Regions from separate parts of the Bacillus sp. SH7-1 genome, predicted to be linked through region 1. Evidence: riboswitches for the same ligand, from Rfam matches in the RefSeq annotation. Region 1 holds a riboswitch; each other region holds the start of a gene.

Region 1 (3,213 bases):
GTTGTATATAGTTTCCCGTTTAGTTGATGAGCGATGAACACAACATTGCCATAGCTAGCTGAATAATATGATTTCACAACTTTACCTGCAGCCGCAGCTTGGATAGAGACATTACCCTGAGCTGCAATATCTATCCCATAATGCATTTGTTCCCAGCGCATATCAAAGGTTGAGCTAATTCTTCCTTGAGTAGGGAATTTGAAAACTGCTGGAATGGAAGTAGGTTGAGCTGTTTGAGTTTGTGATTGCGTTTGATTTTGCACCACATAATGCTTTGCTACATATCCGTATCCTGTGCCAAAACGAATTTTATACCAAGTTCCGACAGTTTCCACTACTTGTATTTGTGTACCATTTTGTAATGAACCAAGTAGTGCACTACTTGTACTAGCATTGCTACGTACATTAAGTTTAGGTGTTGCAACTGTGTATTTCGTATTATTTTGAACTGTGATGCCTTTTACTAAAGGCTGTGAACCATTAGACACGAATGCCTTTTGTACGTAACCTGTTTTGCCATTATGTAAAATTTTATACCACTCACCTTTTTCTTCTTGAATGGTAACGAATTTCCCATTTGGTAATACATCTAAAATTGAAGATTCTAAATTAGGTTCAGAACGAACGTTTAATGCATTGGCATTAACGATGTATTGATTATTAGATTGAAGTTTGTTTTTTAGTAGAATAGCATCTTTTTGTACGTAACCTGCTTTATTATTAACAGATACTTTATACCAGTCATTAGTTGTTTCAAGTATATTCACTTTCGTATTAAAGCGAATTGTATCAATTGATGAGCTATTTGCGTTATCTTGTGTATGTAAGGCTACTTGATCGACTTTGACATATCCAGTTTTCACGTTAGATAATTGTTCAGCGTTGGCTGTTTGTACAGTTGTTTCTCCCATAGAAGGAAGTAAAGAGGCAATTGCGACAGTAGTTGCTGTTAAAGCAGTAGCTTTCATATTCATATAATAGAGACCTCCTCTAGTTGTATAGTTGTAATTTTATTATAGTATAAAGATATAATATAGTGGGTGTATTCACATAAATGTAATATGAAATCAATAAAAAAATAAATTTTTTGAGGATAATGATTCCTTATTATCCAATTAATTAGGATATTAATTTCTAAGATAGAATATAAGTATTAAATAGTTTTGTTATTTTGTTGACAATTGAGAAAATTAAAACAGTTGATGATGTCTTATTACGGTGTTATACTGACAGTGATAATTTCATAGTTTGCTAGGAGAGCTGGTGTTGCCAGCTGAGAGTAGGCCGTAAGCCTTTGATCCTTTTCATTACCTGATCTAGATTATGCTAGCGTAGGGAAGCAATTCGGACACTAATAATGAGTCCCGTTTCTTTGCGTATAGAAACGGGGCTTTTTTATTTAAAAATTTCATATTGAAACCACTAGGGGTGCTTGTTGTGCTGAGAGAGGAATAATCCTTAACCCTTACAGACCTGATCTAGGTAATACTAGCGAAGGGAAGTGGAGCAACGAATAAATTATAATTTTATTTGCTGTAACCACTTCTTATTTAGAAGTGGTTTTTTATTTAGATATATGAATTGAAAGGGGATAGAGAAATGAAATTTTGCGATAGATTATTAGAAACTGTACAACCAGTTTGGGAGATGAGTCATAATCATCCGTTTGTAGTAGGTATGGGAGATGGCACGTTAGAAAAAGATAAGTTTCAGTATTATATTATCCAAGATTATTTATATTTGTTAGATTATGCAAAGCTATATGCGATTGGTGTTGTAAAGGCAACGAATCCACAAGTAATGGGGAAATTTGCTGAACAAATTGATGGAATATTAAATGGAGAAATGACGATCCATAAACAGTATGCAAAAAGACTTGGAATTTCTATAGAGGAGATAGAGTCTGCCAAACCATCTGCTAAAAATTTAGCTTATACAAATTACATGATGTCTGTATCTCAAAATGGCACACTTGCGGAATTAATAGCAGCACTTCTTCCGTGTATGTGGAGCTACTGGGAAATTGGAAAGCGTTTAAATGATATTCCTGGAGCAAGAGATCATGAGTTCTTTGGTGAGTGGATTCAAGGATATAGTTCTGAAGAATACGGTAACCTTTGTATTTGGTTAATAGATTTATTAAATGAAATGGCAGTTGGAAAGTCTGGAAAAGAGCTAGATCGATTAGAGGAGATTTTCCTATATTCCAGTCGATTTGAATATTTATTCTGGGATATGTCCTATCGTAAGGAGATGTGGGGATTTGAGGAGCAAGAACATACTACAGTTTCATAATGTTTCTTTTCATTATGATGAGAAGCCAATCATCAATGAATTAAATGCTTCTATACAAGATAAAGAGTTTGTAAGTATTATCGGACCGAGTGGATGCGGGAAAAGTACTTTATTTCGCCTTATTACAGGTTTAGAAGAAGCAAGTACGGGACAGATAGAGCTGACAGAAACAAAGAGCCATCCTGTAGGGTATATGCCCCAAAAAGATATGCTCCTGCCATGGAGAACGATTATTGAGAATGCAGCTCTGCCGCTAGAGTGCCAAGGTGTACAGAAGAAAGAAGCACAAATAAAGGCAAAGGAACTGTTACATAAATTTGGCTTACAAGGGTATGAGACAAAATATCCGAAAGATTTATCTGGCGGTATGAGACAACGCGTATCTTTTATTAGAACTTTATTAACAGGCGGGGAGATATTGCTGTTAGATGAACCGTTTAGCGCGTTGGATGCTTTAACGAAGGCATCTTTGCAAGAATGGCTGTTTGAACAATGGAAAGAGTGGGAAAAAACAATTTTATTTATCACTCATGATGTGGAAGAAGCATTATTTCTTTCTAATCGAATCTTCGTTGTAGAAAATCAACCGATAACTACTTTAACTGAGAAGATTGTACCGCTTGATCGTAACCGGACAAGAAAAGATTTATATAAGCCTGAAGTGTTAGCGCTTAAAGATGAGCTTCTTAGTATGTTACAAAGGCAGGTACTCGTATGATGAACCGGTTGAAGGAACTTTTACCTGCCCTTACACTTTCTAGTATTTTACTTGTCATGTGGGAAATAGGCGCAAGAATTGTAGATGAGATGTACATTTTACCGTCACCATCTGCAATTGTAATGAAAATATGGAAACTAAAAGATATATTATTTACGGTTCATTTGCCGGCAACATTATATGTCGTTTTAATAGGGGTG
Region 2 (3,213 bases), on a different contig from region 1:
CAAATGGCTGGACATCAATTACCGTTCTTATCATTATTTGTTCCATTCTTTATCGTATTTTTAATGGACGGGTTGAAAGGGGTAAGACAAACGTGGCCTGCTTTACTTGTAGCAGGTAGCTCATTTGCAATTACACAGTTCATTACAGCGACATTTTTAGGGCCGGAACTTCCGGATATTACATCGGCACTTGTAAGTTTAGTTAGTTTGGCGCTGTTCTTAAAAGTATGGCAACCGAAAGAAATTTATCAATCCGGGCAAGCAAATAGTGAAGTAGCAGCAACAACGACAGCAGCATCGATGCCGAAATTAACGTTTGGAAAGGTAGTGAAGGCATGGTCTCCATTTATCGTATTAACGGTTATGGTAGTCATTTGGAGCCAAAGTTTCTTTAAAGCATTATTTGCTTCAGGAGGCGCGTTAGAAAGTCTTGTATTTAAGTTTGAAATTCCAGGATTGCACAATTTGGTAATGAAAGCAGAGCCAATCGTAAATAAACCGACGCCTTATGAGGCGATTTTGAAGCTTGATGTATTATCAGCAACTGGAACAGCGATTTTAATTGCTTGCATCATTTCCATGTTTATTTTGAAAATGAATGTAAAAGATGCAGTAGTGACATTTAAAGAAACGTTAAGCGAATTAAAAATGCCAATTCTATCTATTGGATTCGTATTAGGATTTGCATTTATCGCAAACTATTCTGGTCTATCTTCTACTTTAGCGTTAGCACTAGCAGGAACTGGCGGATTATTCCCGTTCTTCTCACCATTCCTAGGCTGGATTGGCGTATTCTTAACAGGTTCCGATACGTCAGCGAATGCATTATTCTCAAATCTACAAGCAATTACAGCACAACAAGTTGGCGTATCTGAAGTGCTTCTCGTTGCAGCAAATACAACGGGCGGTGTAACAGGTAAAATGATTTCTCCGCAATCAATTGCGATTGCTTGTGCGGCAGTTGGACTTGCTGGAAAAGAATCAGATTTATTCCGCTTTACAGTGAAGCATAGTTTATTCTTCGTAATTATTGTTGGTATTATGACGTATGTACAGGCATATTATTTAACGTGGATGATTCCGTAAAAAGCAAAAGAATTAAACTTTGCATTTTTCAGATTATCGTGTATGATGGGAAAGTATTGAAAATTAAATCAGTGATAAACTAGGGGTGCCTAACGTATGCGTAGGCTGAGAGAGAAGCGCGTGATCTTCTTAACCCTTTGGACCTGATCTGGCTCGTACCAGCGTAGGGAAGTTAACGGCTTTACATAATGATGTCTTTTATGAGCCAGGTCCTTATTTTTTTATGGACCTGGCTCTTTTTATTTTGGCATACGCTGGCCATATCTCGTCCTTGTCACGAACAGGGGAGGCAACAAAGGTTATGAAACAATCTGTTTCAGCTGAGCAAATTGAATTGAAATCGAGTTTACCAGGGAGTAAGAAAGTATATGTGGATGGACCACGCGCAGGTATGAAAGTGCCGATGCGTGAGATTGAACAAAGCGAAACGAACGGCGTCTCAAATCCACCAATCCGTGTGTATGATACGAGCGGTCCTTATACGGATCCGGCGTATACAGTGGAGCTGGAAAAGGGGTTGCAGGCGCCGCGCCACTCTTGGGTTCTAGAGCGCGGGGATGTAGAGGCATATGAAGGGCGCGAGGTGAAACCAGAGGATGACGGTGTGAAAGTGGCTTCGAAACATACACCTATTTTCCCGCAAATGGATCGCCAGCCGCTTAGAGCGAAGCAAGGTGCAAATGTTACGCAAATGCATTATGCGCGTAATGGCATTATTACGTCTGAGATGGAATACGTTGCGATTCGTGAAGGCGTAGAGCCTGAGTTTGTTCGTAAGGAAATTGCGGAAGGTCGTGCCATTTTACCAGCGAATATTAATCATCCGGAAGCAGAACCGATGATTATCGGGCGTAATTTCCACGTGAAGGTAAATGCAAATATCGGAAACTCTGCTGTATCTTCTTCTATTGCGGAAGAAGTAGAGAAGATGACGTGGGCTACTCGCTGGGGGGCAGATACGATTATGGATTTATCTACAGGTAAAAACATTCATACGACGCGTGAGTGGATTATTCGTAATGCGCCTGTACCAGTTGGAACTGTGCCGATTTATCAGGCGCTGGAAAAGGTAAATGGAATTGCAGAAGATTTAACGTGGGAAGTGTATCGTGATACGTTAATTGAGCAAGCGGAGCAAGGCGTGGATTACTTTACGATTCACGCTGGTGTATTACTTCGTTACATTCCAATTACGGCAAAGCGTACGACAGGTATCGTTTCGCGTGGTGGTTCGATTATGGCGCAGTGGTGTTTATTCCATCATAAAGAAAACTTCCTATATACTCATTTTGAAGAGATTTGTGAAATTATGAAGCAGTACGATGTTTCGTTCTCTCTTGGAGATGGATTACGTCCAGGTTCGATTGCAGATGCAAATGACGAGGCACAATTCTCTGAGCTTGAAACACTTGGTGAATTAACGAAAATTGCTTGGAAACATGATGTGCAAGTGATGATTGAAGGACCTGGACATGTACCGATGCATTTAATTAAAGAGAATATGGAAAAAGAGCTTGATATTTGTCAGGGTGCGCCGTTCTATACACTTGGGCCGTTAACGACAGATATTGCACCAGGTTATGACCATATTACATCGGCGATTGGAGCTGCGATGATTGGCTGGTTTGGAACGGCGATGCTTTGTTATGTAACGCCGAAAGAACATTTAGGATTGCCAAATAAAGATGATGTTCGCACGGGGGTTATTACGTACAAGATCGCTGCACATGCAGCTGATCTTGCGAAAGGGCACAAAACAGCTCATCAGCGTGATGATGCACTTTCAAAAGCTCGTTTTGAATTCCGTTGGCGCGATCAATTTAATTTATCTTTAGATCCTGAGCGTGCGATGGAGTATCACGATGAAACACTGCCAGCAGAAGGCGCGAAAACGGCTCATTTCTGCTCCATGTGTGGACCGAAGTTTTGTAGTATGAGAATTTCACATGATATTCGTGAATATGCGAAAGAAAATGATTTAGAAACGACAGAAGCAATTGAAAAGGGGATGAAAGAGAAAGCGAAAGAATTTAAAGACACTGGTAGTCATTTATACCAATAACACGTTACACCTCTTTACTTGATTGATCACAATGTAGTACCTAACTTAAATATAGAAGAAGCCCC
Region 3 (3,213 bases), on a different contig from region 1:
TTAATGTATTATCCAATAAACTCCATTCACATATTGGACAGCTAGAACAAGATATTGAAAAGGAAAGAAAGTTAGAAAAGACGCGGAAAGAATTTATTTCAGGTGTTTCACATGAATTAAAAACACCACTGAGTATTATGAAAAGCTGCATTTCTATTTTGAAAGACGGGGTAGCTGAACATAAAAAAGAATACTATTTTCAAGCGATGGAACGAGAAGTAGACAAAATGGATACGTTAATTTTAGATATGCTTGAGTTAGCTAAATTTGAGTCAGGTACATATAAAATGAAAAAGGATTTATTTTATATTGATTCGATAATTGAAGATATATGTGAACACCTTTCTGTGGAAATAGAGAAAAAAGAACTTCGTGTTCATAAAAATATAGGTCCATTTGAAGTAATGGCAAATCAAGGCCGGATTGAACAAGTCATCGTGAACTTCATTACGAATGCTATACGTTATACACCAAATAAAGAAGATATTATTATTTCTACAATAGATGAGAAAGAGCGTATAAAAGTATGTATTGAAAATAAAGGTACTCACATTGAAGAAGAGCAGTTAGATAAAATTTGGGATCGTTTTTATCGCGTGGATGCAGCTCGTCAGCGTTCGCAAGGTGGAACAGGGCTTGGTCTTGCTATTTCAAAAAATATTTTAGAACTGCATGATGCTGAATATGGAGTAAAGAATACAGAAGATGGTGTGTTATTTTACTTTTATTTACAGAAAAAAGCGTAGACAATATAATCTACGCTTTTTTAATTTATTTTCATATTATCTTTACCTAATCTTTATTTTCAAACGATATAATCTGATTAGAAAATGGGGTTATGTAAGGAGTCGATGAACCGTGCATAGCAATTGGCTAAGTATAATGGTATTTATTTTCTTTTGCGCATTTATTGTATTTTTGATTAATATTACGATATGAAAAAAGAGCGCTCATTAAGCGCCCTTTTTTTGTGTATTCATTTGATAAGCACTGATGCTTTTGAATAAGCGTGGTGAAGTGAGGAATAAAAATATAAGTAAAACTGTACATAAAATAAAAGAACCGAGCATTGTACTGCCGTTTACGATTAATGAATATAGCACAGCTGATTGACCTTTCGGCGCATATTGTCCCCAGAAAATAATACCGGCAATAAAGTGACAGAAATAGCGAGCAAAGCTACCGATAAATGTAGCAAGGATAATATAAGCAAGGACTTTCTTACCTTGATTTTGTTTTGATGAAGGTTTGTTTTTACGGCTACCTAAATTTGTTTGTTCTAAGTTATTTTCATTAGACGTTAAAAGTGCTTTTTGAATTGGACGATAGAATAAGCCAGCAAATCCGATAAAAGCAAAGGCAATGAAGTACTCAATGAATGCTTGAACAGGTGTTAAAATGTAAGCATCTCCCACGACAATTTGTAATAGTCCCCAAACTAAACCACCTAAGAAAGCTGATTTAAAGCCCCAGCGGTAAGCAATAATAAAAATAGGAATCATAGCGAATGAGATGGAACCGCCTGTTGGAAGTTTAAGTGATAATGGTAAAATGTCGATAATCATGGCGAAGGCTGCAAGAATAGCAGATTCGATCATCGCTTGTAAATTGGTGTTACGCATGTTGTCTCCCCCTAAATCCAAGTTGTACAAAAAAGAACATTATCATAGGAGGATACGAAATACGTAAATAAAAAGAGGTATGTATTTCGGACGTTTGCACAATCCCTGCGTTAGCATTAACTAACAGGTTCGAAGGGTCGGAACGAAGTGTTCCCTCTCAGCGGCATGGCTCCCCCTGTGATAACGAGATTCTTTATTTGCTATTGTTTATTGTAAGCGAAATGGATGAGAATGGCAAATGAATCAAGTATGACAATTATTGAAATATAATTGTATTGAAATGTTAATAAATATGAAGCGAAAAGATATAGTCCAAATGAAATAGAGTATGCTATAATTTTTTTGAAAATAATTATCATTCTCTTCTGAGGGGGAAGGTTATGAGCTTAGTAGATATTAAAATTGGCGAGAAAGTGTTAGTAAAAAGTATTCATTCGTTAGATCAGTTACTAAAGAGAAGACTGGCTGCTTTTGGTCTTTCTGAAGGAAGTGAACTTCGCATGAAGCAAAAAGCGATGTTCAAAGGTCCTTGTACATTGGAGTGTCGTGGACAGTTAATTAGTATTCGTCATTGTGACGCGAAAATGATAAAGGTGGAATTAGCGTGAATAAGGTAGCTTTGCTAGGGAATCCGAATACAGGGAAAACATCATTATTTAATGCACTTACTGGTTCTTATGAGTATGTAGGAAACTGGAGCGGTGTAACAGTAGAAAAGAAGGTTGGTAAATTAAAAGATAAGCAAGGAACATTAATTGATTTACCAGGCGTCTATGATTTAAATCCAGTTTCACGTGATGAAGGTGTTGTAACAAACTTTCTATTAACAGAAGAATTTCAGCATATGTTAAATATTGTGGATTCTTCGCAGTTCGAACGAAATATGCATTTAACGTTGCAATTACTTGAATTTGGTAAGCCCGTTTCAATTGGTTTAAATATGATTGATGTGGCGAAGCAAAGAGGAATTGTCATTGATGTAAAACGATTATCAGAACTATTAGATGTAACAGTCGTTCCTGTCGTTGCAAGAAGTGGAAAAGGCTGTGAAGAACTACTTGCAACTCTTAAAGAAAATGACAAAAATGAGAAAAAGCCATTCATTATTTCATATGGTGCACGAATGGATGAAGGGATTGGAGAGGTAATTTCTCTTTTAGAGAAAGAGAATTATGAGCATCCAAGATGGTTAGCCCTTCAATTTCTAAGCAATAACGAAGTAGTAGAAAAAGAAATGAAAGCACTACCAATTTATAAGGAACTCATAGCCATTCGATCTCGCTTAGAAGGAAAACTTGATTGTACGTTAGAGGAGCATATTTACAAGACTCGTGAAGCGTATATTGAAAAGTTAAAAACAAATGTTATGAAGCATGAGAAAGAAGGGAAAATTCCTTTTTCGGAAAAAATTGATAGGTTAATTACACATAAAATTTTAGGACTTCCAATCTTTTTAGCAGTTATGTTTTTTATTTTTCAGGTTACGTTTACGTGGATTGGTACACCTTTATCGGATATGTTAGATGAGTTTTTTGGTGGCCAGCTTACGGATTGGGTGACAGCTGGACTTACAAGTATTGGAGCTTCTGAT
Region 4 (3,213 bases), on a different contig from region 1:
CGTAATAAATCCATTCGAAATCAGCATCACGGCCAATTGATTTAAAGAAGTCTGTTTGGCCTAAAATGATTTTTTCGACTTTATTAAAATCAGCTTGATGTTTCTCCATAATTGTCTTCAACGTTGCTTCTTCTGCTGGTCCTCCCCAGCCTCCGTAACGTTTGCCTTCAAAATTTTTCGGTGAAGTCATGTTATCTTTCTTAAGTGACGCAAAAGCTGAAGTGTTATGCTGAATAATCGCTCCGACAGATACAACAGGAATACCTTCCACCCGCGCCAACGTTACATTTTCTTGTGCGCTTATTGCGAAGTCAGCTTTTCCTGAAGCTATCATTTGCTCTGCTGTTACATTATCACCAGGCTGAATAATTTCTACATCTAAGCCTTGCTTTTTATAATACTCTTTCGCTTGCGCTACATATAAACCAGTATGATTCGTATTCGGGAACCAATCTAATACTACTTTTATTTTTTGATCTTTACTTGTACTTTCCTCTTTCTTCGCCGGATTACATCCAGCCACACCTACTGCTAATAAGGCAGCCAACATAACTTTTAAACCTTTTTTCATTTTCTGCCGTCCTTTCTATATATCCATGGTGCTGTTATTCTTGCCATAAACTCCACGATAAAATACAGACATAATGTCACCATAACAATAATTGCTGCAACACCAAATACCCGGGCTGTTAAAAAGGATTTTGTAGCCCTCGTAAGCATAACTCCTAATCCTTCACTTGCACCGAGCCATTCCCCAATAATCGCTCCCATTACGCTATATGTAACTGCAATTTTCAAACCAGAGAAAAAGTATGGAAGCACTGCTGGAAACTTTACTTTCTGGTAAACTTGCCATTTCGTCGCCTTCATCGTTTGCAACAACTTCAACATATTTTTATCTACCGTTTGAAAACCTTCTAAAATGCTAAGCGCAATCGGGAAGAAACAAACGAGTATGACTACCATTACTTTCGGTAGCATTCCATATCCAAACCAAATAATAAATAACGGTGCAAGTACAACGATTGGAATCGTTTGCGAAATAACAAGCAACGGATTTATTAAAATACGAAATAAAGGGATAACGTCCATAACAATTGCAATACTTGTCCCAATTAAAACTGCAAAAAATAGTCCAATTATAACCTCTTGTAACGTTTGCATCGTATTCGGTAATAATAAATCTTTCATTCCTATTAATTCTTGAACAATCGCAGAAGGCTTCGGTAAAATCCACGGTTCAATTTTAAATAATGAAACAGATCCTTCCCATATCGCAATGAGAAGGATAAGCCAAATTGTTGTAATTATTTTAGATTGCTTCTGGTTTTGCATATTCATCACGGTACTTCCAAACCTTTTCATCTATCGTTACACCAGTGCTTGGACGGTAATGGATTTTAATAGAAGTAATCACTTCTTCAGCTCCAGCATCCACGCAAGCTTGTTGCGCACGTTTAACGACATCAAGAAGTACATCTAATTCTCCTTCCAGCGTTGTTTCCATTGCTCCTACTTCATAACGAACTCCCGATTGTTGTACAACTTCAATTGCTTTATCAACAACAGAATATACATCTTTTGTTTTTGCTTGTGGTACTACTGAAAATGACATTGTAACTTGTTGTGACATAATAAAATCCCCCTTATGAAATTTAATTTTAAAACAAGAAAAGGCTTTCCTACTGCGTAGGAAAGCCTTGTATGCAAGTTATTATAGAATAACATATGCTACATCACTTTAAGTAACTCCCTACGCTGGCATTATCCAGATCAGGTTGAGGGTCGATGTTTGCTTACATCCTCTCAGCCAATTGGCTCCCCGGTCCTTAATTCGTTTTCATTGTAGCATGATTTATTTTATTGAACAAACAAAAGCATGTATAATCATTTCAGTTAACTTTTAAATTCTCCAATTAACTCTTGTAACTCCTGTGAAAGCCAGCTTAAAGAACTAGCTAATTCAGCAATATCTTGTACAGACATTTCCTGTTCTTTCATACTTTCTTGAACATTACTACTACTATTCGCATACTTATTTGCGATAAGTGATAGTTCATTTACAACACGAACAATATTTTGGCTATTTTGCAATATATTATTTGAATTGCTAGAAACAACTCCAACTTGATTGGTAACAGTTTGTGCTGATTTCGAAATTTTTTCAAAGAAAGCACCACTACTTTCAACAAGTTTAATTCCAGATTCTACTTCTTTTGAAGTTTTTTGCATTGAAACAACAGCTTCTTCCGTTCCGGCTTGTGTTTCCCCTATTAATTTTGCTATATCTTTTGCTGATGCTTCCGTCTGCTCTGCTAATTTACGCACTTCATCAGCAACAATGGCAAATCCCTCTTCAGTTTCCCCAGCACGTGAAGCTTCAATAGTAGCATGTAAAGCTAGCGAATTAGTTTGATTTGAAATACTTGTAATTACAGTTACAATATCACTAATTTCTTTTGATCTCGCTTCCAAAGAATATATGATAGAAGATAAATCTTGTACTGCATTTTGTATTATGTTCATTTGATTAATCGCCTGTTTAGTAACACCATTTCCTTTTCCTGAATGATATTCTATACCTTCAGACTCTTTCGCCATTTGTTTTGCAGCATTCGTTATCTCTTCCATCTTATCTTCCATTTCATATACAATACCTAAATACTGTGGTACTGAAGTTTCTTGTGACTGAGCGCCAGCTCTTAACTCAACCATAGAACTTACGATTTCTTGAACTGCCATACTATTCTCTTTCGTACTCACTGACAATTCTTTTGAAGATGAGGAAACTTGTTCTGCCGTCTGCTTCACTTTATCTATAATTCCTTTAAACTTCTCGATGGTATTATTAAAATAAGAATTAATAATACCAATATCATCTGGTCTTTCCTCTAATTTAATACTTAAATCACCTTCACCGACTTTGCGCAATCCTTCACGTAAATCCCGCAATGGAGCAAGTGCGTTACGCACGATTAAGAATTGAATAACAGTTGCAATTAAAACAGAAATACAAATAAACATTAAACCTTGTATAATGAATTTTTCCTTTGTAATAGGAACAATAGAAGCATCTACATCGGCTGCAACAATTGCCACAATATTTCCGTCTTCATCTTTAATTGGTTCTAATATCGTTACCCATGATCCTAATAGATCCTCATATACTACTGTCATGTTTGCTTTTTTCGTGCTCATTACCTTATCGTATGC

Evidence for each region. Region 1 has a riboswitch for thiamine pyrophosphate ahead of tenA (thiaminase II). Riboswitches for the same ligand answer to the same signal wherever they lie in the genome.
Region 2: another riboswitch for thiamine pyrophosphate. It lies ahead of thiC (phosphomethylpyrimidine synthase ThiC); the one in region 1 lies ahead of tenA (thiaminase II).
Region 3: another riboswitch for thiamine pyrophosphate. It lies ahead of thiT (energy-coupled thiamine transporter ThiT); the one in region 1 lies ahead of tenA (thiaminase II).
Region 4: another riboswitch for thiamine pyrophosphate. It lies ahead of DN390_RS19790 (MTH1187 family thiamine-binding protein); the one in region 1 lies ahead of tenA (thiaminase II).

The regions. Positions count from the first base shown of each region.
Region 1 is NZ_QNUD01000006.1:122,662-125,874, reverse strand. It holds gene DN390_RS06240 (SH3 domain-containing protein) at 1-974, opposite strand, end outside; TPP riboswitch at 1,244-1,355, shown strand; TPP riboswitch at 1,415-1,517, shown strand; gene tenA (thiaminase II) at 1,600-2,295, shown strand; gene DN390_RS06230 (ABC transporter ATP-binding protein) at 2,264-3,013, shown strand; gene DN390_RS06225 (ABC transporter permease) at 3,013-3,213, shown strand, end outside.
Region 2 is NZ_QNUD01000003.1:204,324-207,536, reverse strand. It holds gene lldP (L-lactate permease) at 1-1,086, shown strand, start outside; TPP riboswitch at 1,158-1,273, shown strand; gene thiC (phosphomethylpyrimidine synthase ThiC) at 1,388-3,148, shown strand.
Region 3 is NZ_QNUD01000030.1:76,520-79,732, forward strand. It holds gene DN390_RS22210 (sensor histidine kinase) at 1-746, shown strand, start outside; gene thiT (energy-coupled thiamine transporter ThiT) at 954-1,622, opposite strand; TPP riboswitch at 1,707-1,808, opposite strand; gene DN390_RS22220 (FeoA family protein) at 2,003-2,230, shown strand; gene feoB (ferrous iron transport protein B) at 2,227-3,213, shown strand, end outside.
Region 4 is NZ_QNUD01000024.1:105,664-108,876, reverse strand. It holds gene DN390_RS19800 (ABC transporter substrate-binding protein) at 1-571, opposite strand, end outside; gene DN390_RS19795 (ABC transporter permease) at 568-1,341, opposite strand; gene DN390_RS19790 (MTH1187 family thiamine-binding protein) at 1,313-1,633, opposite strand; TPP riboswitch at 1,734-1,835, opposite strand; gene DN390_RS19785 (methyl-accepting chemotaxis protein) at 1,897-3,213, opposite strand, start outside.